2 linked regions of the Pseudobacter ginsenosidimutans genome follow. Each later gene encodes a partner of the first gene's protein in a complex. Links are inferred from orthologs where the notes say so. Each region holds a gene or a part of one and is shown on either strand. Other genes may lie near its edges. The genes, in order: carB and carA.

What was found.
Region 2: the proteins of carB (region 1) and carA are in contact, whole or in part, in a solved structure (PDB 1KEE), measured with the Escherichia coli proteins. The link is inferred for Pseudobacter ginsenosidimutans from one-to-one orthologs.

The regions. Positions count from the first base shown.
Region 1 is NZ_CP042431.1:2,160,351-2,177,375, forward strand. What follows is about bases 5,900-9,274. They hold carB (carbamoyl-phosphate synthase large subunit), read right to left. Parts: upstream 8,923-9,274; coding sequence 6,100-8,922; downstream 5,900-6,099. Other genes in these bases: FSB84_RS08890 (response regulator transcription factor), read left to right, coding at 5,900-6,020; FSB84_RS08900 (hypothetical protein), read right to left, coding at 9,121-9,274. In the rest of the region: FSB84_RS08865 (hypothetical protein), read right to left, coding at 1-60; FSB84_RS08870 (ComEC/Rec2 family competence protein), read right to left, coding at 57-1,049; FSB84_RS08875 (ComEC/Rec2 family competence protein), read right to left, coding at 1,022-1,693; FSB84_RS08880 (hypothetical protein), read left to right, coding at 2,393-2,893; FSB84_RS08885 (sensor histidine kinase), read left to right, coding at 4,544-5,374; more of FSB84_RS08890, read left to right, coding at 5,364-5,899; more of FSB84_RS08900, read right to left, coding at 9,275-9,336; FSB84_RS08905 (M23 family metallopeptidase), read left to right, coding at 9,793-11,352; bcp (thioredoxin-dependent thiol peroxidase), read left to right, coding at 11,507-11,974; FSB84_RS08915 (c-type cytochrome), read left to right, coding at 12,292-12,663; FSB84_RS08920 (OB-fold protein), read left to right, coding at 12,669-13,106; FSB84_RS08925 (YceI family protein), read left to right, coding at 13,145-13,696; FSB84_RS08930 (DUF5777 family beta-barrel protein), read left to right, coding at 13,753-14,634; FSB84_RS08935 (hypothetical protein), read right to left, coding at 14,635-14,994; FSB84_RS08940 (biotin--[acetyl-CoA-carboxylase] ligase), read right to left, coding at 15,134-15,643; FSB84_RS08945 (biotin--[acetyl-CoA-carboxylase] ligase), read right to left, coding at 15,634-15,906; and 2 more genes. UniProt on the Escherichia coli protein: Large subunit of the glutamine-dependent carbamoyl phosphate synthetase (CPSase).
Region 2 is NZ_CP042431.1:7,298,943-7,308,945, forward strand. The notes cover bases 7,088-10,003. They hold carA (glutamine-hydrolyzing carbamoyl-phosphate synthase small subunit), read right to left. Parts: upstream 9,141-10,003; coding sequence 8,034-9,140; downstream 7,088-8,033. Other genes in these bases: FSB84_RS28560 (hypothetical protein), read right to left, coding at 7,093-7,917; rplQ (50S ribosomal protein L17), read right to left, coding at 9,288-9,770; FSB84_RS28575 (DNA-directed RNA polymerase subunit alpha), read right to left, coding at 9,835-10,003. Outside these bases: FSB84_RS28510 (M1 family metallopeptidase), read left to right, coding at 1-1,745; FSB84_RS28515 (ribbon-helix-helix domain-containing protein), read right to left, coding at 2,004-2,189; FSB84_RS28520 (hypothetical protein), read right to left, coding at 2,186-2,725; FSB84_RS28525 (SPFH domain-containing protein), read right to left, coding at 2,737-3,600; FSB84_RS28530 (alpha/beta hydrolase), read left to right, coding at 3,698-4,534; FSB84_RS28535 (hypothetical protein), read right to left, coding at 4,767-5,150; FSB84_RS28540 (hypothetical protein), read right to left, coding at 5,147-5,479; FSB84_RS28545 (peptidylprolyl isomerase), read left to right, coding at 5,616-6,299; FSB84_RS28550 (hypothetical protein), read left to right, coding at 6,309-6,563; aroQ (type II 3-dehydroquinate dehydratase), read right to left, coding at 6,637-7,059. UniProt on the Escherichia coli protein: Small subunit of the glutamine-dependent carbamoyl phosphate synthetase (CPSase).

The sequences.
Region 1 (17,025 bases):
AACAAACCTGTTCCCGATGATACAATCGATGGCAGTTGCGTTGGGGATCTGATAGATCACAAGGTATTGTTGTTTCCGGGTACGGTATGCTTCGGTTGCACCGATGCTGAAATAAGCAAGCAGTAAAATGAGCGCGGCGAAAACCATGATTTTCTTTTGTGCAGCAACCAGATTGTAAAGGCAGTAATGACTCCGTAGAGCAGCCAAACCTGAACCAGGTTGATATTGATTTGAGTGATGGAAGTGAAGGGTAGCTGATCTATTCTTTCTACAATACCATTCATGACCCTGATAAGCCATGAAAGCAGCGTACCTGTTGGCCTGGCCAGAATGGGCATAAAGCTAAGGAGGCAGAGCAGTATTTCGCCCAGTAATATTCCGCTTGAGAGTGGAATGGCGATGAGATTGGTGAGTACAAAGAAAACGGGGAACTGATGGAAGAGAAAAAGAATTACCGGAAGGGTGAGTATTTGCGCTGCGATGGTGGTAGATATGTGTTTCCAGATATGGTCAAGCCATTGCCAGGATATATTGATGGCATCGTAAATAGTTTGCTGGAAAAGCGCCAGGCTGGCTACTGCGGTGTAGGAGAGCTGGAAGCCTGCATCCCAGAGCCAGTATGGGTTATAGCAGAGAAGAAGGAATGCGGAAGCTGCGAGTGAATTAAATATCGAAGCCTGTTTTGAAAGGCTATTGCCGATAGCGATGCATGTGAACATCACGGCCGACCTGAAGATGGAAGGAGAGCCGCCTGCAAGGAAGCCGAATGCCCAGAGGCCTGCGATGATGAAGATGGGGCGAAAGATCCTCGTCCATTTTTTGTTTCCAAGAGGTTGGCAGATGAGTGAAAGCAGCATGTAGATGAGGCCGAGATGCAATCCTGAAATAGCGATCACATGAATAACGCCGGTGTTGGAGTAGGATTGAATGAGGGATTTGTGGAGGTCTTCTTTGTAGCCGATGAGCAGTGCTTCTGCGAGTCCTGCTTCTTTGGGCCCGGGGATGTAGCGTCGAAGAATGTTTACAATGGAATCGCGAAGAATGAACATTGATTTTTTAAGTGAGGAAGGGGCTTATGCGATAATTTTTTCAGGTCATTTTCTGCCAGGTAAGCCTGATAAAAAATGCCCTGGAATTCGCACCATGATTTATAGTTGAAACTTCCGGGGTTTACCGTGGCTTTCACGGGGTGTAATTGCTTGCGGAAAACGATCTTGTCACCGTAATATAAACCCTGGTTGCTGCGTGTTTTCTGAAGGTAAAGGATGATGGTTGTTTTGATGGGGATGAGGGTTTGACCGGAAATGCGGTGTGTAAGTTGGGCGATGGTTTTGTATGAGTTTGGTTTTTCGGTTACTGGTTCCAGGAGGGAGGCGATATATGTATAGGCGGAATCCTCGATGTGGGCTATGGGTGTGGGTTTCAGCGAATCGGTTTTAATGTGCATCCTCCATGCGCCGGCAGTAGTGAGGAGTATCAGTAATGTATATGCGAGCTGGTATTTGAATTTAAAGAGGGTGGTAATGGAGCTGTTGGAGAGGAGGATGACAACAGTGGTTGTGATAGTGGCGGAAATGATCAAATAAATGGGTGGACAATATGTATAGAATTGGATAACAATGCCTGTGCAGAATGGGAGGAGCAGGCGGAGAAATGGCGCCTGTTTCCAGGCAATTAAGGTTGCAGCATACATAATAAATAAAACTGAAATGAGTTAGAGAAATGATGCTGTACCTGGATTTGAGTGCGATTTGGATTGGCATTTGGTGGGTATCGGAAGCTGGTGATACCCCGCTTTTTTGGCGGGGCAATATGCTAAACTCTAAGAAAGGTTGAGATTCTGAAGTTCAGGACATTGATACCAGCTTAACCCGAAAAAAGAAAAGGATAAGGATAAGGCCAATGGTTGGTTAATAGCTTGATCTGTTAGAATGAGTTGGGCGGATTTTTTAAAACCCGGTTCAGAAAAAAATTTCCTCAAGTATTTGTTGAGCAAAGAACTTGAGGAAATCTGTCGGCGGGTTTTCACAGGAGTATTGGACTTTGAAAAACGGGATGATAGCAACTCTCCGATATCTAATATCAGACAAAAAATGGGATTGGGGCTGAAAAGCTGCTTTTATTAGGTACGGGATTTTATCCGTATAAAAGACGGTGCAAAATGCCCCGTTTTTTCACGGTATAAAATGGCGATGTTTTTACGGTATTATGGCGATGTTTTCAACGGATTTTAGCAATTTGATTTAACTTGGAACCTTGAAAGCCTTCGCTTTATGGATAATATTAATTTGTAATCATTTGACTAACACTCATTTGTAACCGAAATGCTGTCTGGTTACGGGTATACATTTACACTCGTAATTCAATTATTCAATTATAAACCCCCCAGACTATGACAGCTATTGAAACAAAATCCTTAAAGGTTGGCAAATACGTTGATACTGCCCATGTAGACACCTTGATCAGAAATTATAAGCAAGAGAGGTGGAGGCAGAATAGTGAACGCTTGGGGAAAGAGGATTCACTCAGCGTTTGGTTTAGTGTTGAAGAACTCGAAGAGTTTATTGCCAATATCAAAGACTACAATGCAACAGGTGTACGATTTTATTTCGGAGCTTACCCAAATTTGCATATCAATAAAAAAGGTGAGGATGGACGCCAAACTATTGTCATGGTGGCTACTAAGAACCAAATAACCGAGGATGGTAATGTCGAAAAAAATATTCACATTTCTTCACAAAGCGGAATCAGCATCCTTGCTTACAATATGGGACAATATTGCCCACCAACTTGCCCAACGCCCAGAAAACCAACTCCAGGCGACAGCGATGATTGGGGCGGACTTGGCATTACAATTGTTGATAAAGGTGAACAAGGCTTAGCGGTAATCTAAAGTTAACTTACAAGAGATATTTAACCCTTTGCTTCGGCAAGGGGTTTTTTTATGTTTAGAGATGTACAAAAGGGAATTATAAACTAATTTAGTAGTGATGAATTTCCCTTCATTGGTAATCCAGATTATTAGCTTATTAATTTCTTCCTTCTTAATTTTCAGAAGGAATACACCAAGGTATATTAAGGTCTTTCCATTTTTCTTATTGGTAACGGTTATTATTGAAATAATCGGTTATGAGCTTTGGATGAATGGAATCAAGACAACATTATTATACAACTTTTTTACAACTCTAGAGTTTGAGTTTTACTTATTTCTGCTTTATAACATAATACAGAATTCCAAATTTCGGAAAGCTATTTTCTATTGTATTTGCTTTTATCCTGTTTTAGTAATAGCAAACATTTGCCTGATTCAAATCAATACATTTCACACAATTACCTATGCATTCGGATGCTTGTTAATTGTGGCAGTTTGTATTTATTATTTCTTCGAATTATTTCAATACCCTAAATCTGTAGATTTAAAGCGTGAACCAGCATTTTGGATGTGTTCAGGTTTATTGTTTTTTTATTGCTGCAGCTTCCCTCTTTTTGGATTACTGAATTTTCTTCATGGTGTATCAGGAGTAATAATGAGGAATTTAGCTTCCATAGTTATGATTCTAAATATTCTGCTTTACACATCCTTCATTATAGCTTTCTTGTGTAATTTGAAAGTTCGGAAGGTGAAAATACATAGATAAAAAATATTATATTGTGATTCGATAAACAGGAAGGAAGTTTTTATTATTAAAAGCAAACCTTGATGTATTACCAAATAACACAGTCGATCTATTTTACTTCAATTCTTGTAGCCTTCTTAACTAGTCTCACTGCTTATTCCAGATTCAATAAGACTACTTATCTTAAATATTTCGCTCCATTTCTATTAATCACTTTAGGAGTAGAAGTAGCGGCTAAAATTATCGAGGAAAGATCTGGAAATAATCAGTACTTATTTAATTTCTTCTCTGTATTAGGATTCATGTTTTACTTCTTCATCTTGTATAAAGGAATTACTAATTTGATAATGAAAAGAATTATCCTAGGTCTCATTGTCATTTACCCATTATTCGCATTTTATATCATCTTCTTTGTTCAAGGGGTCTATGTATTTCATACAATTTCTTTTGGGATAGGAGCCTTATTAATTGTACTAATTTGTATTTTTTACTTTAAGTGGCAATTTTTTGAGACCCCAATTGAAGTAGATATTAGAAGAGATCCTCTCGTATTTATATGTCTAGGTTTAGTATTATTTCACACAATCACTTTTACTTATTTCTCTGGAATCCATTTTTTCAAAGGCCTTTCAACGTCGTTCGTAAGAAATATGACTTTAGTTTGTATGATATGTAATTATGCTCTATATGCTTTTTTTACCGTCGCATTTCTAGTGAATCATAAATACAGTAAAATTGAATTTGTTGAATTTCCAGAAATCCCCAAACTCTAAACTTCCCCCCTTTTCCAAACTTCTCTCTCAACGGTAATCCTTTACCAAAATTTATTACGTATTTTGTTGGCGTAAAGCCTTATCCTGCTCTGTTATTTCCGGGATTTTTACCCTTGCAAACATTTACCTAAATTCATATACCATTCCTGTTTTATGGAGAACCAGGGTCAGGAAATTTATTTTATTATAATTATCGGTGGTTTACTGGCCCTGCTACTGGTAGGTTTTATCGTAACCATTCTCTTCACCTATCAACGCAGACAGCACCAGCAAGAGCAGGAACTGACCCGCTTGAAGGATCTCTTTGAACAAGAATCACTCCGTTCCCAACTCGAAATTCAGGAAGAAACTTTCAAAATGCTCAGTCAGGAGCTTCATGATAATATCGGGCAATCCCTGTCTGTAGTCAAACTCTCCCTGGCCATTCTGCCGGTAGACAAACAGCACGAAGCCTGGGAACCTATCCAAAATGCCCGAGATATCCTCAATAAAGCCGTACTCGATCTCGCCGGTCTGAACAAAAGCCTGCATACCGACAGGATCGCGCAAATCGGACTGGTGGAAGCCATCTCTTTTGAAGTGGAAAGCCTGCGCAAATCCAGGCTAGTGGAAGTGGAATTCACTATCGATGGTTATGAACAACTACTAGACGAACAAAAATCCGTGATGCTCTTCCGGATCTTTCAGGAAATGCTCAATAATATCCTGAAACATTCACAGGCATCACGCGTAGAAATATCGATCAACTTTACAGACGATCATCAATTTATTCTCCGTTTGGCTGATAATGGAGTAGGGTTTGACATCGAAGCAAAAAGAAATTCTGTATCTTCTACTTCCGGTGTCGGACTAAAGAGTATTTTCAACCGGGCAAAACTGGTAGGAGCCGAAATCGATATGCAAAGTACCATCGGCCAGGGCACTACCACCACCATTAAATTAGCTTTGCCTCCCGAAAGCGAAAGTGATAACCATGACAGGTGATAAAAAAATACTGGTAGGAGTGGCAGATGACCATACACTGCTACGCAACGCACTGGCGCGACTCATCAGTTCGTTCGAGAACTACCAGGTTGTGTTCGAAGCCGGAAACGGAAAAGAAGTGAAAGAAAAGATAGCAAAAAATGTACTGCCGGATATTGTTCTCCTCGATGTGAATATGCCGGATATCGATGGCTACGAGACCGCAAAATGGATCTACAAGAACTATCCGCAGATCAAGATCCTCGCCCTTTCCATGTTCACGGATGAAAGCATCATCATCCGTATGCTTCGTCTAGGAGCAAAAGGTTATATCCTGAAAAATGCTGACCCCGATGAACTCAAACTGGCGCTCGATTCTGTGTGGCAAAAAGATTTTTACCTCTCGGAATATATATCAGGCAAAGTGATCAGCGGCCTGCACAAAGACATCGACCTCCCCGATGAACCTATTGTACTCAACGATAAAGAGAAAGAATTCCTGCAGTGGGCCTGCTCGGAAATGACCTATAAAGACATTGCACAGAAAATGTACGTGAGCCCCAGAACAGTGGACGATTACAGAAATGCACTGTTCGACAAACTCAAAGTGAAATCCAGGATCGGTCTGGTTCTCTATGCTATCAGACGCGGACTCGTGGAAGTATAACCGAAATCAGTGTTTCCTCAGGGACCAAAATAAAAAAGGCGTATCGGTTGATACGCCTTTTGATTTATGTAGACCTGAACTATTTACTCAGGTACATGCTTCTGTCTTTATACAGCTGACGGAAATAAGGATCGCGGAGGTCCTTGATGAAACGGATGGCTTCGCCGGTTGATTTCATCTCAGGTCCGAGCTCTTTGCTCACGCCAGGGAATTTCTCGAAGCTGAACACTGGTTCCTTGATCGCATAACCTTTCAGGCGTTTCACGAACTTGAAGTCGCGGAGCTTGTTCTCGCCCAGCATCACTTTGGTAGCTACATTCAGATAAGGGATCTGATAGGCTTTCGCGATGAACGGAGTGGTGCGGGATGCCCTTGGGTTGGCTTCGATCACATATACTTTGTTGTCCTTAATGGCAAACTGTATGTTGATCAATCCGCGGATATTCAGTTTGAATGCAATTTTCCTTGCATACTCTTCCATGGTCTCAACAATCATGGGAGAAAGATTGAACTGGGGAAGAACCGCATTGCTGTCTCCGCTGTGGATACCGGCAGGCTCGATATGTTCCATCACACCCATGATGTGCACTTCGTCACCATCACAGATCGCATCGATCTCTGCCTCCTGGCAACGGTCCAGGAAGTGATCGATCAGGATCTTGTTACCGGGAATATGCTTCAGCAGACTTACTACTGCTTTTTCAACTTCTTCGTCGTTGATCACGATCCGCATTCTTTGTCCACCCAATACATAGCTTGGACGAACCAGAACAGGATAACCTACTTTATTGGCAACCTCAACGGCTTCGTCAACCGTATAGGCGGTACCGTAATCAGGGTAAGGGATCTTCAGCTCTTTCAGCATGTCGCTGAAACGACCGCGGTCTTCGGCAATGTCCATATTATCGAAGGAGGTACCGATGATCTTGATTCCTTTTTGAGACAGGCGTTCTGCGAGTTTCAGGGCCGTCTGGCCACCAAGCTGAACGATCACTCCTTCTGGCTTTTCCAGTTCGATGATCTCCCAGAGATGCTCCCAGAATACTGGCTCGAAGTAAAGTTTGTTGGCGATATCGAAGTCGGTAGACACTGTTTCTGGATTACAGTTCACCATGATGGCTTCGTAGCCGCATTCTTTCAGTGCCAGCAGACCGTGTACGCAGCAGTAGTCGAACTCGATACCCTGACCAATACGATTAGGACCTGAACCAAGAACGATCACTTTCTTCTTGTCGCTCACCTTGCTTTCGTTGGCATTGCCATTCTCGAAAGAAGAGTAGAAATATGGGGTCTTGGCCTCAAATTCTGCGCTGCAGGTGTCAACCATCTTGTACACGCGGGTGATATTGGCGGCTTTTCTCTTTTCGTATACGTCCTCATCTTTACCATCCTGCATGATCAGCGCAATTTGCTGATCGCTGAAACCAAGGTCCTTGGCGGTTTTCAGCAGTTCTACAGGTAAGGTGTTGAGTTTGTATTTGGCGATCTCCTTCTCCGTGTCAACGATCTTCTGGATCTCATTCACAAACCAGCGGTCGATACCGGTTGCTTTGGAGATGGTGCCTACACTGATACCGTCCATGAGGGCATCCTTGATTCTGAAGATGCGATCCCATTTCGGAGTTTTGATGTATTCAACGATCTCTTCTGCGTGCATCTGGCTCTTGCCGTAGTAGCCCAGCCCAACAGCATTGTTCTCCAGGCTCTGGCAGGCTTTCTGAACGGCTTCAGCAAAACTTCTTCCGATGGCCATCACCTCACCTACGCTCTTCATCTGGAGGCCGAGGGTGTCATTGGCGCCTTTGAATTTATCGAAGTTCCAGCGTGGCATTTTCACGATCACGTAGTCCAGCGCCGGCTCAAAGTAAGCCGAAGTGGTCATGGTGATCTGGTTCTTCAGTTCATCGAGTGTATAACCGATAGCCAGTTTGGCTGCTATCTTGGCGATGGGGTAACCAGTGGCTTTGGAAGCCAGGGCAGAAGAACGGCTTACACGCGGGTTGATCTCCACGGAGATCAGTTTTTCAGTGGAGGGGTCCATAGCGAACTGCACGTTACAACCACCGGCGAAGTTGCCGAGGCTGCGCATCATCAGGATGGCCTGGTTGCGCATTTCCTGGAAAGCGGTATCGCTGAGGGTCATGGCAGGCGCCACAGTGATGGAGTCTCCGGTGTGAACGCCCATGGGGTCTACGTTCTCAACGGTACAGATGATGGCTACGTTGTCGTTTTTGTCGCGGAGGAGTTCCAGCTCATATTCTTTCCAGCCGAGCAGGGCTTTTTCAACCAGTACCTCATGGATGGGAGAGGCTTTGAGACCTTTGTCCAGTGCGGCTTCCAGTTCAGATTTGTCGTGAACGAAACCACCGCCTGAACCACCGAGTGTGAATGAAGGACGGATAACGAGGGGGAAACCGATCTCCTGTGCATATTCCTTTCCTTCGAGAAGGGAGTTAGCTACTTTGGAGTTGGCTACAGGAACGCCGATCCTGATCATGAGCTGGCGGAACTTCTCACGGTCTTCCGCAGTGTCGATCGCTTCCACGTCAACCCCGATCAGTCTTACATTGTATTTTTCCCAAACGCCGAGTTCAGCGGCCTCTTTGGTGAGGTTGAGGGCTGTTTGACCGCCCATAGTAGGGAGAACTGCATCGATCTGGTTTTCTTCCAGGATCTGTTCGATACTTTCTACTGTCAGTGGCAGTAGGTAAACCTTGTCGGCCATCATGGGGTCAGTCATGATAGTAGCCGGGTTACTATTGATCAAAATGACCTTAATTCCTTCTTCGCGCAGGCTGCGGGCAGCCTGAGAGCCGGAATAATCAAATTCACAAGCTTGTCCGATAATGATGGGACCTGATCCGATAATGAGCACTGACTTAATAGAAGTGTCTTTTGGCATTTTTTGAAGAGCTGTTTTTTTTCTAAACAAATTGCGCAAAAGTAAGGCAGCAGCAGGAATTTTGAGGATTAATTTTTGAAAAGGCCGGAACAGGCAGTAAAACAAGCTTTCCCGGGCAGGGCCGGGCAATAAAAAAACCTTTACCTAACCGGTAAAGGTTTATATGCAGATTCTTAAGTTTCGTTAAGTGAGTTACCTTCAGCTATTGTGGAAAGCAGCTATCTCGATATCGTCCAGCGCAACTCCACCCTGGCGAATAACCCTACGTTGCTCCGCCAGATGCTTCTTCTCATCAAAACTGCTTCTGATTTTGAAGATCCACTTCTGCTTCGCCTCATTTCCTTTGAAGAATCCAACAACCGACCCTACTGTCAATGCAAGTAGTAAAACCATCCTGTTAATAATCGCTTTCATAACCTCGAGTTTGTAGAATTAAACCATCATGTTTCCATATATTTCAATAGACAATTTATATACGCCAAATGCTGTTCCATAGTTTAGAAAAAAGCATACCACTAAGTGGGTATTTTTGATAACTTAACATGGCGGAATCCAATGTCCATCTACCTTTCATGTTAATACCCATTCCTGTGCCGGGTAACCTCTTTTTCCCATTTTTAATATTAGTTTAATACAAACAAACCGATACAGTCAAGCCCCCAACCTCTTTTCAGTAGTTTTGTAACTTCTTTGTTAAATAAAAGCTGAGCAATGCGAATATTGGTGATCGTTTTTTTACTCTGTAGTGAAATGCTGACAGCGCAGGTTTTTACTCCGGCGATTTATCCGAAAGGTTATTTCAGAAACCCTTTAGCAATTCCCATCGACCTCAGTGGGAACTTCGGGGAACTCAGGCCCAATCACTATCACATGGGATTGGATCTTAAGACCCGGCAAAGAGAGAACCAGCCCGTCCATGCTGCGGCAGACGGGTATGTTGCCAGGATCAAGATCGAACCGGGCGGCTTTGGGCGCGCACTTTACATTAATCACCCCAATGGTTATACGACCCTGTACGCTCACCTCAACGATTTCAACCCGCAGTTGGAGGCATGGGTGAAAGAACAGCAGTACAAACAGCAATCATGGCGCGTTTTCCTGGAACCGCCTGCCAGTCTGTTTCCAGTGAAGAAGGGCGACTTTATCGCGTACAGCGGCAATACCGGAGGATCGCAGGCTCCCCACCTGCATTTCGAGGTCCGCAGAACAGCCGACGATATCAACCTCAATCCCCTGCTGTTCGGGCTTCCGCTTACAGACAATGTGCCTCCCCGCATTCTTCGTATGGGGATCTACGACAGAACCAAAAGCATTTACGAGCAGTCTGCCCGCATCTTCCCCGTCAAACTCACTGGAGGGACCAGATACGTTGCTACCCCGGAACTGATCACTGTTACCTCTCCTCAGATCAGCTTCGCTATTGGAGCATTCGATACCCATACAGGTTCCACCAACCTGAATGGGATCTTTGAATCCATCTTGTATGTAGATGAGCAGCCGGCAGTGGGTTTTCAGATGGATAATATCAGCTACAACGATACCCGCTACCTAAATGCGCATATCGATTACCGGACCAAGTCCGGTGGCGGCCCCTGGCTGCAACAACTCTTCGACCTTCCCGGCTATATCAACTCCATTTACAAAAACGAGAAAGCGCAGGGCGGAGTGATTGACCTGAGCGATGGCGGGATCCATAAGATCCGGATCGAAGTAAAGGATACCTATCTAAATTCCTCAACGCTGGAATGCCGCGTGCAATACAAGCCCGGTACGGCTTCTGCCGTATCCACTACTTCCGCGAACAATCCGATGTTCTATCCGCTGATGCTGGATGGCTTCGAGCGCGAGGACTGTGAATTCTATATTGGTGAGCGCTGCCTTTATGATTCAGTGCATATCCGGTACAACAGGTCAGCTTCCGCAAGTCCGCAAGCGGTTTCCGCCCAGCACTCGATCGGTGCCAGTTATATTCCGCTGCAGGAAGCCTTCCTGGTCAGGATCCAACCCACAAAGATCCTGACGCCAACAGAACAGCAAAGAACAGTGATGCTCTGGACCTCCGGAACCAAAAAGGATGTTCAGAAAGTGGAATGGCAGAACAACTGGGCCTCCGCTCGTTTCCGGGATTTTGGAACTTACCAGCTGTTGGTGGACGAAGAGCCACCAACCATCGTTCCTGTTGGATTCACAGACGGCGCAGATCTCAGTAAAGCCACCCGGATATCATTCACCATCAAAGACAATTACAATAAGTTCAAAAACGTGAGACCAACACTGGACGGCAAATGGCTCCGCTTCACCAATGATAAGGGCCGCACTTTCATTTACCGCTTCGATGAATATTGCCCTCCGGGTAAACATGAACTTACCATCTATGCTGAAGACGAAGCAGGTAATGCCACTTCAAAAACTTTTACCTTCACACGCTGAGTTATAGGATCAGCGCCACAGCTGGCGGCTTTTGAAGAGCCCGCCAGCCAGGCAACTGAAACCCGGGATTGAATGCAAGCTTTACTCATGGTTGCATATGCTGCCTCCCGGCGAACAGCAAAAACAACTCAATAAATTCTGAAAAAGAACGAATATGATTTTACAGGAAGGCGATAAAGTGCCTGCTTTCAAAGGAGTGGACCAGAATGGAAATCCCGTATCTCTCAACGACTATAAAGGACAAAAACTGATCCTGTATTTCTACCCTCAGGACGATACGCCCACCTGTACAGTACAGGCCTGCAACCTTCGCGATAATTTCACGTTACTGAAAAATGAAGGCTTCACGATATTGGGCGTGAGCCCGGACGAAATAGAGAAGCACAAAAAGTTTGAATCCAAATATCAACTCCCTTTTACTCTCCTGGCTGATCCCAAACACAGCATTATCGATAAATATGGAGTTTGGGGAGAAAAGCAGCTCTATGGAAGAAAATACATGGGCCTCCACCGAACTACTTTTGTGATCGATGAGAAAGGCATCATCCGGAAAATATTCCTTCGCCCCAAAAACAAACAACACGCAGAAGAGATCGTGAAAGCATGGAAAGAACTGGCTTAAGAAACCTTTTCACTCTTTGATGCGTATAGATGAACAGCTCCCGTATCGGGTAGTGACTATCCTTGCTTCGGTCTTTTTCTAAAAGGCTCCTGCATGGATTGCTTTTGTTCAAAGGTTTGGTAAAAAGGATCCCTGTTCTGGAAAGAGCAGGGATTTTTTTCTGACATGATTATAGCAATGCCAATTCAGAAAAACCAAACCAGGAATACATCGAAAAAACCAGAAACCAAAACTTAATTATTTATTGAACGGCGGCTATCAAGGCAACCTCATGATTTTGTTCTTCGTAAGAAACAGGAACCAACATTCGAAAAAAAATGAACAAGCCTGTTTCAATCTTCGCAGGATTGATCCTGCTGATCTATTGTAGTTGCTCCAGCAAAAAGGAAGATCCTGTAGACCCTGGTGGCGGTGGTGGAGGCGGCGGCATCAATTGTGATGGCGTTGCTAAAACCTTCACTGCAAATGTGCAACCTATCATCCAGGCCAGTTGCCAACTCAGCGGTTGCCATGACGGAGCAAGTACCAATGGCCCCGGACCACTGACCACTTACGATCAGATCAAGAGCGCATCCGCACGTATCAGGGCAGCAGTGATTTCCCGTCAAATGCCCAAGGGAGGCAGCCTTACAGACGCACAGATAAAAAGCATTGTGTGCTGGATCGATTCCGGCAGTCCAAATAATTAACAGGAATGGCTACGCGAAAACGAATTAGGCTATTCACCGGAATACTGCTCCTCTTGTGTGGTCTGTTCTTCTACGGTTATTTTCAATACCAGCGCACCAACCAGGACCTTAAACTGGCAACTCCTGATCAGACCTTAACCGCATTTACCCTGATCCACGAATTTGCCGGCGATGATACCCTTGCGGATAAAAAATACAGGAAAAGGGTCCTGGCGGTGCGTGGTATCGTTAAGTCTGTAGACACTACCAATAATGGTGTGTCGGTCATTTTAGGCGATTCCCTTCAAAGAGCTTCGATCCGTTTCTCCATGGAAGGACCATGGAACGAAATTTCGGATATACAAGAGGGTATGATAGTATCTATCAAAGGCATTCTTAACGGATACAGCAAAGACCAAACAGGCCTGTTGGGCGATGAGATCGTTTTCAACAGGGGGTATTGATCAGAAACCCCTGACTGTTCCGTGAAAAAAGCTACACTATGAAACAGCGAATCAGTTTATTATTACTCTACCTGGTGTTGACGGGAAGTGTTTTTTCCCAGGGCAAATTCTTTACCCGCACAGGCCAGATATCTTTTTCTTCCAAAGGCATACTGGAGACAATAAAGGCGCAAAACAAAACAGTTACCTGCGTACTGGATGCTCAAACAGGGCAGATCCAGTTTTCTGTTATGATGCGCGGCTTCGAGTTCAAAAAAGCCCTGATGCAGGAACATTTCAATGAGAACTACGTGGAAAGTGATAAGTATCCGACAGCCGAATTCAAAGGACAGATCAACAGTCCACTCCCTGACCTGTCGAAAGACGGCAGCTACCCCGTGAAGGTGAAAGGCAAAATGACCATTCACGGTATCACACAGGAACTGGCAACGGATGGAACGCTCACAGTACAGCAGGGGGCGATGAAGGCGGATGCCACTTTCACTATCCTGCTCTCCGATTACAAGATCAGGATACCATCCATCGTAAAGAATAATCTTTCCAACACCGTGAGTATTGCAGTGGCCTGTTCATTACAACCACTGCAATAGTATCACGATGATTTGCTAACTGATCTTCACCTCACACATAACCAAAACGAAGCATAATGTCCGGAGCATACAGAGCATTATTCACCATACTGATCTCCTGCGGAGTTGCAAAGGCGCAGGAGCCAGACCTGCTCAAAGAACTTAAGAAAGAGGAAACGCCTGCCAGATCTCATGTGACCAACGCTTTCAAATCATCGAGAGTGATCAACAACCACTCGATCGAGTTTATAGGGAAAGGCGTGCTGGACGTACGTTTCCTCCACCGTTTCGGAACGGTTAACAGCGGAATTAAAAATCTTTTCGGTCTTGACCAGGCCAATACGCGTATAGGGTTCGACTACGGCCTCAGCAACCGCGTGATGGCGGGCTTCGGCAGAAGCAATGTTGGCAAGGAACTGGACGCCTTCATCAAATACAGGCCCATCTGGCAATCCAATGATCCCGGCGGTTCACCTGTTTCTGTGGTATGGGTATCGGGTATCACAGTGAATACCGCTCCATGGGCATTCCCTGAACTGAATTATGATTTCGAAGACAGGCTTGCGTATTTCCATGAGATCATCATCGGAAGAAAATTCACGGAAAGTTTCTCTCTGCAACTGAACCCGATACTGGTGCACAGAAACCTGGCGCCAGCCAATGGACATAATAATACATTCGCGCTTGGGATCGGATCCAGGCTGAAGCTCACCAAAAGAACCGCCTTCATGCTGGATTACCAACCAGTTCTATCCGGCAGGCAGACAGGCACCAAAGACATGCTGGCGGTCGGCTTCGATATCGAAACCGGCGGTCACGTATTTCAATTGCATTTCACCAATGCTACGGGGATGAATGAAAAAGCATTTATAACAGGCACTACGGACGATTTCTGGAAAGGGGATATACGGTTTGGCTTCAATATCTCGCGGGTATTCACCGTAGGTAAAAAGAAGTAATTATTTTTTCAGCAATATCAGCAGGATGGCTACCACACCTCCCATCACAAAGGCGAAGTAAGTGAACATCCATTGCATGATGTCCGTATTATTCACTCCGGGAAATTTTTTTTCAAACAAATCTTTATGCAGGTTATATGCTTGCTCTACCATAAGCCCAACCCGCAGGTCCAGCGCTTCCTCAAATTCCTTCCTGTCTTTACGCTCAATTTCAGAGTAATGTTTCAATAAGAGATCCCGCTCCTCTGCAAACATTAACTGTACACATTTACTCATGATGGCGGCATCGCTGTCACCAAGCTTCAGTTTGTTCTTACAGAGGTCATGGATCCTTAGATCGATCATTGAATTACTTTCCATTTGACATCGGTTTTCATTTAGTGTTCGTGAATCGTTGACTTTGTAAAGATGATGAGCACCCGGGAAACAACAAGGGGAAAAAAAACGCGATTCTGCGTTTTTTTTCCCCTTGTTGTTTGAAATAAATTTTGTATTGATGTTAGTCGAGAACCCATTCCACTTCACCTACTGCGAAGTACCTGTCCATTACGTCCTTTGTATGCAACTGGCCTTGTTCGGTTACACCGCAGACGTTAGTTTCAAAAACACTGCTATCTTTTTTCAATTTCACTTTCTCTCCGATCCTGTACATCGCTTCATGATAAGCGCGAAGAATATCACGACCTTCCCCAGCCGATAATTTCTTCCACCATTTTTCCTGGTATTCGCAAAGCGTGGTGGCCAGCGCCTGCACATCGAAGTTCCGCCCTGTGATCTGTTTCAGGCTGACGGGATTCCTGAATGCACCATCGAACCGCGCCTGATTGATGTTCACTCCCATCCCAACAATAGCCCAATCCCAGATTGCCTGTCCTCCGGCCGTTTCCAGCCTGTTTTCGATCAGGATGCCGGCTGCCTTTCTGTCACGCCAATAAATATCATTGGGCCATTTGATCCTGGTTTCGTCACCCGCATAATTTTTAAAGAATTCATAACAACTCAGTGCCATGGCGGCAGATAGCAAAACTGCTGATAAAAAGGGAGCTCACCAGGTTTGATAATGGTGCTGAGAATGATATTGTCTCCGGGCGCCGTCAGCCATTGCCGGCCTCTCTGGCCTTTCCCGGCGGTTTGCTCCAGGGCAAAAAAGGCTGCTCCGTGCTTCGCTTTGCCCTCAATGGCCAGGGCCATGGCATAGTTGTTGGTGCTGTCAACTGAAGGCAATACCGTCAAAGGCCGGCCAATAGTGTGTAAGATAGCGGGATGTGACAAAAGATTACTATTTTTGACAACAACGAAAATAGGCATTCCAAGTGAACGTTTCGGTGCCTGCGCTGTTGTAGATATTAGCGGTAAAAATTGATCATCAAAAAGTACGAATTATTGGAACAACTTTCAATGTTAGCTACCCGTCGCAAAAGTAGCAGTGTAGCGAGGTTAACAAAGAGCTCAAAGATCATCAAAGCTATCATCCACGCCATTCAGGAGAAAAAAGGGGAAAACATCATTTCCCTCGATCTCCGAAAAATTCCCGAAGCAGTTGCTGATTTTTTCATTATTTGCGATGCCGGCAGCACCACGCAGGTGAAAGCCATTGCAGATTATGTTGAGGTGCACGTGAAAGAGAAAACTGGTGAAGTACCCTATCACCATGAAGGCCGCCAGGCATCTCAATGGGTGATCACAGATTATGTGAATGTAGTGGTACACGTTATGCATTCAGAAACACGCAAGTTCTACAAACTGGAAGAAATGTGGAGTGACGCCGCAGCGGATGAACATTCCTGATGACTGCGTCTGATCAGGATCCGGAACTGATCGCTGGAATAAAAAGGAGCTTTTCCAGTGATCAGGTTGTTTTTTGAACTATTTTGTCTTATTATTATTAATCAGAAAAACAAGAGACACAACATATTATGTCAGACGAGTCAAGACAGAACGAAAGAAATTTCCCTCCGCGCATGCGCCCCAGGGATGATGGCAACGGACAACGAAAAGGCCCGAGGTTCAATATCTATTGGGTCTGGGCTATCATCTTTGCAGTACTTGTGGGCTTCCAGCTTTTCGGATCCCTTACCCCGGACACCAAAGGAATCAATGATCTCGAGTTCTACGCCATGCTCAAAAAAGGAGATGTGGACAAGATCACCACAGTCACCAATAAGAACCTTATCAGGGTTTATCTCAAAAAAGAAAGCGTAGAAAAATACAAATCACAACTTTCAAAGAACAGTCAGGCCAGCGTTGAAAAAGGACCGCAGTTCGAATTCAAAGTGGTTGACGCCAAAGAATTTGATAAGAAACTGAGCGACTGGTACGATAAGAACCCCGATGTTGCCCCTGTTGTGAACAATCCCATCCAGGAAGGCGAATGGTTCGGATCCCTGATCC
Region 2 (10,003 bases), 5.1 Mb from region 1 along the record:
TGGCCCAGTGGTATCCCCGTCTCTGCGTGTACAGCGATTTCCAGGGATGGCAGAACCACCAGTTCACCGGCCGCGGTGAATTTGCCCTCACTTTCGGCAACTTCAAAGTACAGATGACCGTTCCCGCTGACCACGTAGTTGGTTCAACCGGCGAATGTATCAACTATACCGCCAACCTCAGCGTTAATCAGAAAGCACGCTGGGCAAAGGCTCAGACCTCCAAAGAGCCAGTGGAGATCGTTACCCTCGCTGAAGCCAAAGCAGCAGAAGGCAAAAAAACGAAAACGAAAAAGACCTGGATCTACAAGGCGGACAATGTGCGCGACTTCGCCTGGACGTCCAGCCGCAAATATGTTTGGGATGCCATGCCCGCTTATGTTGAAGGCAAGAAAGTGATGTGCATGAGCTTCTACCCCAAGGAATCCTACAATCTCTACAGCAGGTATTCCACCAAGGCAGTAGCCCATACCATCAAAACCTATTCTCATTTCTCCATTCCTTATCCCTATCCTGTTGCACAGAGTGTGGAAGCCTCTAACGGTATGGAATACCCGATGATCTGTTTCAACTACGGACGTACGGAAAAAGATGGCTCCTATTCAGAAGCCACCAAATACGGTATGCTCGGTGTGATCATACATGAAGTAGGTCATAACTTCTTCCCCATGATCATCAACAGCGATGAAAGACAATGGAGCTGGATGGATGAAGGCCTCAACTCCTTTGTGGAATACCTCACCGAAGAGCTCTGGGATAATAAATTCCCTGTTCGCGGCAAAGGACCAGCCTGGGCTATCGTTGATTACATGAAACTTCCCAAGGACCAGCTGGAGCCGATCATGAGCAATTCTGAGAACATTGTTCGCTTTGGTCCGAATGCTTATACCAAACCCGCTACAGGCCTGAATATCCTGCGCGAGACCATCATGGGCCGCGAGCTTTTCGATTATGCATTCAAGGAATATGCACGCCGCTGGGCTTTCAAACATCCCGAGCCTGCCGATCTCTTCCGCACCATGGAAGATGCTTCCGGTGAGGACCTCGACTGGTTCTGGAGAGGCTGGTTCTACACCACCGAGCCCTGTGATCAGAGCCTGGACAGTGTGAAATATTACAAGACAGACGCCAATGCGCCACTCCAGGGCGATAAAGATTTTGCAGAGAACAGGAAACTGCAACCCCCGATGGGATCCAACAATCCCGATGTAAGCAAGGAACGCAACAGGAACGATAAGAATATCAGCTTCCCCGTAGAAAAAGATACTGCCCTGCAGGACTTCTATTATCGCTATGCACGCGGCAAAGAGGCTTACGACAGCTCCACTTACAAAGTGAACCTGCCTGCACAGATCGTGGTGGCTGATGAAGCCGCACAGGCACGCGCTGCCGGAAAACATTTCTATGAAGTGTATGTGAGCAATAAAGGCGGACTGGTGATGCCCGTCATCATCGAATGGACTTTCAAAGATGGCACCAAAGAAGTGGACCGCATCCCTGCACAGGTTTGGAGACTGGATGAAGAACGCGTGGTGAAGGCATTCATGAAAGACAAGGAAGTGGCTTCCGTAAAACTGGACCCTTACAAGGAAACAGCCGATATCGACGAAAGCAATAACAACTGGAACACGATGCCTGCGCCTTCAAGATTTGCATTGTACAAGATGAAGAACCAGGCTGCTCCAAGAAGTGCAGCGCCCGGTATCAACCCGATGCAAAAAGCAGAAGAAAAGAAGAAAGGATTCTAAAAGATCCGCTTAATAATAAAACCTGTCAGTTTTCCGGCTTGATGCCTTATAACTGACAGGTTTTTTATTTTACGGAAAATCTTTGGCAGGAAAGACGGGCCTACGCGCAGGCGCGTAAACAGAGGCCGGCCAAAGCAACAATAAAGGGGATCCAAAAGAAGATGAATGAATTTCTCATATAGACTCGTTTTAACGGTTAACAGGGCGTAAAGTTACTTACGCATTATTGGAACATCCATACCACTTACCGGTATTTAATTATTTTTTATCATTCGGGCCGGAAGGCTTTTCAGTTTTTTTCCTGCGGCCGCTATCTTTCAAAGCCTTATCGATCAACCACTCGATCTGGCCGTTCACACTACGAAACTCGTCACCTGCCCATTTCTCCAGGGCCTTGTACACGTCTTCATCAATTCGTAATACAAAACTTTTCTTACTGCTCACAAGTTTGTTTTTTGTTTCATTTGACCATCGGGAACATAATCGATACCGGCCTTTTCCAATGCGTGCAGGAGTGCGTCCATTCGCTGTGTGCCCAGCCAAACACGGCTTCCACCAGCTTCGATCTCCACTCCTTTCTTCCCGCTTACCTGGTGCGTCCATCCGTATCCCAACTGGTATTTGGCGCCCAGCCCTTTCATGAACCTGTCTTTTACAGCAACCCGGAGCAGGTTGTTCCATTTGATCTCTTTATATTTTTTTCTGAAAGGCCTCCAGCGGTAATAGATGCCTTCATCTGTGATCACCGTTTGAAAACTGTAAATATAGAAAAACAGCAGGTTGAGCAAGGGGATGATCGTTGCAAAGATCACGATCTCACGTTCGAACTTCGGATAATTGCGCTCCCTGGCCATAAGGATCGAATAATTTCCCGCCACCACCATTACAAAAACACCAATTATGATCAGCCAGAGCCACCATTGCCTGAACTGCTGGTCTTCAGAAAAGAGCTTTTTGCCCAGGGGTTTTTCTACTCGCATAACCCGAAATTTTATTGATACAAAGTACCTGTGTTAAGGATCGGTTGCGCGCCTTTCTCGCCACATAACACAACCATCAGGTTGCTCACCATGGCGGCTTTCTTTTCTTCATCCAGTTTCACGATCTCTTTTTTCGACAATTGTTCCAAAGCCAGCTCCACCATTCCCACAGCGCCTTCCACGATCTTATAACGGGCAGCAACAATCGCAGTTGCCTGTTGCCTTTGCAGCATCGCCCCGGCGATCTCTGCAGCATAGGCCAGGTGGCTGATACGCGCTTCGCGGATGATAATTCCGGCTGGGGCAAGCCGGTCGTTCAGCTCCTTCTCGAGCATATCATTCACTTTCTCGCCGCCATCCCGCAGTGTAATAGTGGCATTCTCATCTTCAAACTGGTCATATGGATATGTGGTTGCCAGGTGCCTGATAGCCGCTTCACTCTGCACTTTCACATAGTGATCATAATCCTCTACCTCAAACGCCGCCTTGTATGTATCCTGCACCTGCCATACGATCACAGCAGCAATCTCGATGGGATTGCCGAGTTTATCGTTCACTTTCAGCTTGGAGCTTTCCAGGTTCTCAGAGCGCAACGAGATCTTCAGCGTGCTGTACAATGGGTTCACCCATAAAAGACCGTTCTCTTTCACACTACCGATATATTTTCCGAAGAACACGCAAACGCGGCTGTGATTGGGATTCACCACCATAATGCCTTTGAAAACAAAGATGCTGGCAATGATCAGGATAATGCCCGGGAGTACAAATCCGGAATGCCCGGATGAATTGATCAGCATCACAATGCCACCCACAAGTCCTAGCGTGGCAATGATCAGGGCGAGATAACCAGAAACGGGTTTGAAGATCTTTTCCATATTGGGGAGATTTAGTTTAATATCATTTTGATATCAAATATACATCATGTGCCGGAAAGTTCAAAGCCCTATCTTTACCACCGGAAAACTTACTTATATGAAAGGCTCACTAACCCTCATTCTCGGCGTATTGATCGCCCTCTGTACCCATGCAGGCACTGTAGACACCATCTCCGTTTACAGCAATGCGATGAAAAAAGACATCAGGACAGTTATCATTCTCCCATCCAAATACAAGAAGCTCAGCAATCTTCCGGTGGTATATCTTCTCCACGGCTGGAGCGGCAAGTATTCCGGCTGGATCAAAGAGTCGCCACAACTGGCAAAGACAGTGGATGAGATGCAGATCATGATCGTTTGTCCGGATGCCGGCTTCAACAGCTGGTACTTCGATAGTCCGGTGGATTCCTCTGTACGCTACGAAACCTTTATCACCGGCGAACTGGTGCCCTATATCGATCAGCATTACAAAAGCAGTAAACACCGTGCTTTCCGCGCCATTGCCGGACTGAGTATGGGCGGCCATGGCGCGATGTTTCTCTCCATCCGCCACAAAGATCTCTTTGGCAATGCAGGCAGCATGGCCGGTGGCGTTGATATCCGTCCCTTTCCGAAGAACTGGGACCTCTCCAAAAAACTGGGCGACTCCGCCACGCATCCGCAGAACTGGGAAAACTATACCGTGATCAATGTAGTTGACCAACTGAAGCCCGGCGAGCTCAACCTGATCATCGATTGTGGCATCGGCGATTTCTTCCTTCCCGTGAACCGCGCATTTCACAGGAAATTACTGGAGATGAAGATCGAGCATGATTATACAGAAAGACCAGGTGCGCATAACAGTAAGTACTGGGGCAGTGCAGTGGATTTCCAGTTGCTGTTCTTTAAGAAAGCATTTGACAAAGCGAAGGCTGCGGTAGTAGCTGCGAAATAAGCCGTCGGCAAGGCTTGAGACGTTCCCCTCCGCGCAATCACATATCGTTTCGCCTCCGGTGGATTCCATGATGCGGCAACAGGTTAAGTAGCCAGAGGCTACCGGAATATAAATCACCCGCCGGGAGACGAATTTCCATTGAGACCACCTGGCACAACGCCACACACATATATGAACGAAACCGGGCTGCCCCTGAGGCCAGCCCGGTTTCGTTTATATATTCAGGTTAGTTTTACTGTCTTGTACTTCCGTCCCTGACTTTGATCTTCTTTTTTCCTGCATTCTTCTTCTCGAAATCCATCACCTCCTGAGGTTTGGCGCCTGTAGGTTTCTTTTCCTGTGCCACTGCATTATTGGAAGGCTCTCCTTCCAGCTTGCCGAGCACATAATTCTCGGTTCTCATGATGGTGCCGGATTCAGTATTGTAGTACTTCCAGATTCCATGACGAAGGGCTGCTCCTTCATTCTTGACAATCACTGTGCGATAGCTATCCAGTTTGTCGAGGTCTTCAATCTCCAGAGTATCATATTCCTTATCAGGGTTCATCGCTTTCCAGCTCTGCTCAAGTTTCAATTGTCCGAACTTGGTGTAGTAACGGCAGATGCCGTCTTTCATGCCCCATTTGTAATTTTCCACGCCCACAAGATCCCCTCGAGGCTGAAGAGGCGCCACTCTCCTTCTTTACGGTTGTACTTGTACCAGCCTTCTTCCTCATAACCAGGCTCCCCGCGTACGCTCTCGTAACGATGGATCCAGGGCCCCTGTTTGCGGTCCTTCTGATCAATACGGTTTAACGTATCGTTGTTCGCATTCAGCTTGTAATCTTTCCACAACTGTGCCTGCGTATCGAACGCGATCAACAGGCAGAGAATAGCTATCCAGCGCATGGTATCAGGTTTTATCAATAGCAATGTACAATAATAACGCCAGACAGGCCGGTTCATTGCCTTGCGGCTTACTCAGGGCAGAATACGTATTCCAAATATTTGCAATTGTTATATTGATATTAGCGTGGAGCTTATTACCTTGAGGTCCTTAAAATTTCCCGGCTTGAAAGCAGGTATTCCATTTTTTCTGTTTTTGATCATAGGATCAGTTGTGCTGGGGCAACAGAAACCACCGGCGTCCAAAGCTGGTCAGCAAAAAGCCGGAGCCCGTGTTGACCCGGTGATGGGCATCCCCCCTTCCAAAATGACCATGGCGCAGATGAAGACCGCCATCGAGCAATCCGGTAATGGTCCGCTTTATGTGAAAGATGTGCTGAAGAAAAAGTTCAAACTGGATACCATCATCGTACGCAGGACCTGGGGATTCCTGGGGCTGGCAGACAGCCTGGCCTTCCACGGAAAGGTGAATAAAGTGTACGGTCCATACGATAAAGGAAAGTTCCTCGTTCAGATACTGGCTAAAAACCCGAATATGTTCAATCATATCGGTCAGATCTTTATAGACACCAGTGTGTTTGCACCAAAGGTTGCCGACTCGCTGGGAAACGTGATCATGGATAAGATCAGGAATGGCAGCACCACATTTGAAGAAATGGCTGTTATCTGGAGCATGGGCGGAGAAGCCGCCACCCGCGGCGATATCGGCTGGGTAGCCATTGGCGCCATGATCCCCGAAATAGAAAAGGAATTAAGGAAAAAGAAAAAAGGGGACATCTTCAGTGTATGGACGAAAGCCGGATTACATATCATCCGCAAAACAGATGATCCGGAGGAGAAAGATGGATATGCCTTGATGATGCGCATATTTCTTAATTAAACATCCAATATGAAAAAGCAAGTTACAATGTTACTGATCGCAGCAAGTTCCATTTTTGCCGTTTCCTGTGGCATGAACCAACGCGCCAAGGAAATGGAGGAAGCAGCAAAGTCGATGGACAGCGCCGCTAAAAGTCTCGACAGCCTCAGCAAAACTCTCCAGGCATCCGGTGATTCCCTTCAGAAATCCCTGGATTCTTCCATGAAAGAGTTAAACAAGGAAATGGAAAAAGCTAATAAGGAACTGGAAAAGGCAGGACAATAATGAAATGCTTTCTTACAATAAAAGCCGGATAGTGATGCTATCCGGCTTTGCTATTTTAAGGCGATCAGTTTGATTATCCTTTGTCTGTAAGATACAACAACGCCAGTTCATAGCCTTTAAGTCCCAGGCCGATGATGCTGCCCGCCGCTTTGGCACTCACATGTGAGATCTTCCTGAATTCTTCACGGGCATGCACATTCGAAATATGCACTTCCACTACAGGAGTGGTGATGGCGGCAATGGCATCGCCAATGGCTACTGAAGTATGTGTGTAGGCGGCAGGGTTCATGATGATGCCATCATACTCATACCCTACGCGTTGCAGCTCATTCACCAGTTCACCTTCGATATTGCTCTGAAAATAATGGAAATCGATATGCCTGTATTTCTCTTTCAGGAAAGCGAAATAATCCTCGAAAGACATATTCCCGTAAATGCCTTTTTCGCGTTTGCCGAGCAGGTTGAGATTGGGACCGTTGATGATGGCGATCTTCATTGAAGTGGTTTTAAGAGACACTAATTTACGCAGTTATTGCGGATCGCAATCATATTCGAAATTCCAGGTCAGAACAGCGCCCGGAACACTATTATTATATCTGACTACTGCTTTCGTCAGGTTTTGAGCCGCATCTTTTTCAAAAGTATAACTCACAGTAGTTCCACTGGGTTCATTCTTCGCATTCAGGAAAGCCAGGGATTTGGCAAGGTATTTTGCAGGCAAGGGCAAAACATTACTGCCAGGAAAAAGTGGGTGCATCCCCAGGTGATTGCTCAGATTCAAAACACTCAAACCTGCGATTGTATTTTCAGTATCGGAATATTCCGCCTTGAAGCCATCATTGAGATGCTCATTGGCAGGGAATTTTCTATAGAACTCAATGAGATTACCCTTGCTGTCAAAAACAGTTTCATAATGATATTCCTGTGCATTGCCCCATCGTTTAACATCAACCCTGTTTATTTCTCCTTTCTCATTGTATTGGTAGGCAAATTCATGACCAACAAAAGTTTTTGCTTTTACTGGCTTGCCCTGGGCATTGTATTCAAATTGGAAAAGTGCAAGATCTTCACCATATTCTTCCTGCCAAACTTTTTCTACCAAGTGAGTTCCGGATTTATACGAAATATCCTGCCAGTTAAATATTAAATCGGGAGGAAATTCAAAACTTACGCTGACAGGCAGACCGTTTTGATCGTATTTGAACATATAAATCGAATCCATATCCGGATCAAGCCCCTGCGTTACCTTAACTAGCCTGCAATCAGGCTTCGGTTCCTCTTTAACGTTATCCTCTTTCTTGCAGGAACTGAATGCAAAAAGACTGAAGATGGCGCAAAGGAAAAATAATTTCATAAGAAATACTGATAAGTGGTTAATGATAATAGGTAAAAAAACAGCCACCTCAACACAATCAAATTGTGCTACGAGGTGGCTGGTTCATTAATAAAATTCCTGAAAGCTTTTCCGGCTTACTTGTGCTTTTTGATCAGCTCAATGAAGTCGTCGAACAGGTAGCGGCTGTCATGCGGTCCTGGTGTGCTTTCGGGGTGATATTGTACAGAGAAGGCGGGTCTGTCTTTCAGACGGATACCTTCAATTGAATCGTCGTTCAAATTCACGTGTGTGATCTCTACGTTAGTGGCTTTAGACACTTCTTTGGGATCCACACCAAAACCGTGGTTCTGGGTAGTTACTTCACATTTACCTGTGATCAGGTTCTTCACCGGGTGGTTGAGGCCGCGGTGACCGTGATGCATTTTGAAAGTGTTGATCCCACTTGCGAGGGCCAGCAACTGATGGCCGAGACAGATACCGAAAGTAGGCTTGCTTTCATTCAGCACATCCTTCACGGTTGCGATGGCATAATCCATGGCAGCGGGATCGCCGGGGCCATTGGAGATGAAATAACCGTTAGGGCTAAACGCTTTCAGGTCTGCCAGTTTGGATTTGGCAGGGAACACTTTCAGGTGTGCGCCCCTGTCTACCATGCACTGGAGGATATGTTGTTTGGTACCATAGTCCAATACAGCGATGCGTACTTCGGAATTGGGATCGCCCATGGTATAAGCTTCGTTGGTGCTCACTTTGCTGGCGAGCTCGAGGCCGTCCATACTGGGTACTTTGGCGAGTTCTTTTTTCAGTTCTTCCACATCCAGGATCTCAGAAGAGATGATGCAGTTCATGGCTCCTTTCTGACGTACATGAATTACCAGGTCGCGCGTGTCTACACCTTCGATACAAACGATATTGTTCATTTGCAGATAGGTGTCCAGCGAAGCGTTGGCCAGTTTGCGGGAGTATTGCTCTTCGAGGTTGCGTCCGATAAGTCCACGGATCTTAACGCTGTCAGACTCCACTTCATCATCCTTTATGCCGTAGTTACCTACGTGCACATTGTTCATGATTATGATCTGTCCATAATAACTGGGATCGGTAAAAACTTCCTGATATCCGGTCATACCTGTATTGAAACAGATCTCGCCGGTGGTTGTACCGATCTTACCAAATGCTTTACCATAATGAACCGTACCATCTTCCAGAAGGAGTATGGCCTGTTTTTGAAGAGGTGTTGACATGTTTTTCAAAAAAAGTTTTGCAAAGAAACACAATAATTGAATGCGATGGCCAGCAAAATTGTACACAGTTTGTTCTCATTGCAGGCCGTAAAAAAGCCCTGCTCTTTTGCAAGCAGGGCTTTGATATGTAATGCGCTAATCATCTGATTATTCGGCTGCGGGAGCTTCAGGTGCTGCTGCTTCAGTGCTGTCAGCTTTTTTAGAAGTGGAGCGGCTACGACGTGTTTTCTTAGCTGCTTCTTTAACTTCTCCTTTACCCTTACCGTAGATCTCGTTGAAGTCAACCAGTTCGATCATTGCCCTTTCAGCGTTGTCACCCTGACGGATGCCCAACTTAATGATGCGGGTATAACCACCGGGACGGCCGCCGATCTTTTCTGCGATAGGTCCGAACAGTTCAGTTACAGCCTCTTTGTCCTGCAGGTAGCTGAACACTACACGACGTTGGTGAGTGGTGTTCTCTTTACCTTTATTGATCAGGGGCTCAGCATATTTACGCAGTGCCTTGGCTTTAGCCAGGGTGGTAACGATACGCTTGTGCATGATCAGCTGGCTGGTCATATTGCTGAGCATTGCTGCTCTGTGACTGGCTGTTCTGCCGAGATTGTTGATCTTGTCTCCGTGACGCATGACGATTTGATTTTAGATTCAGTTGCACCGTGTCAGGAATTGCAACCTACAAGTGAATATTTAACTAGAGTTCTTCTTTGTCTAAGCCCAGCTTGCTGAGGTCCATACCGAAGTGGAGGCCTCTTTCTGCCAGTACCTGCTCGATCTCAGCCAGAGATTTCTGACCGAAGTTGCGGAACTTCATCAGGTCTTCCTGCTCGTACTGAACCAGCTCAGAAAGTGAGTTGATCTTG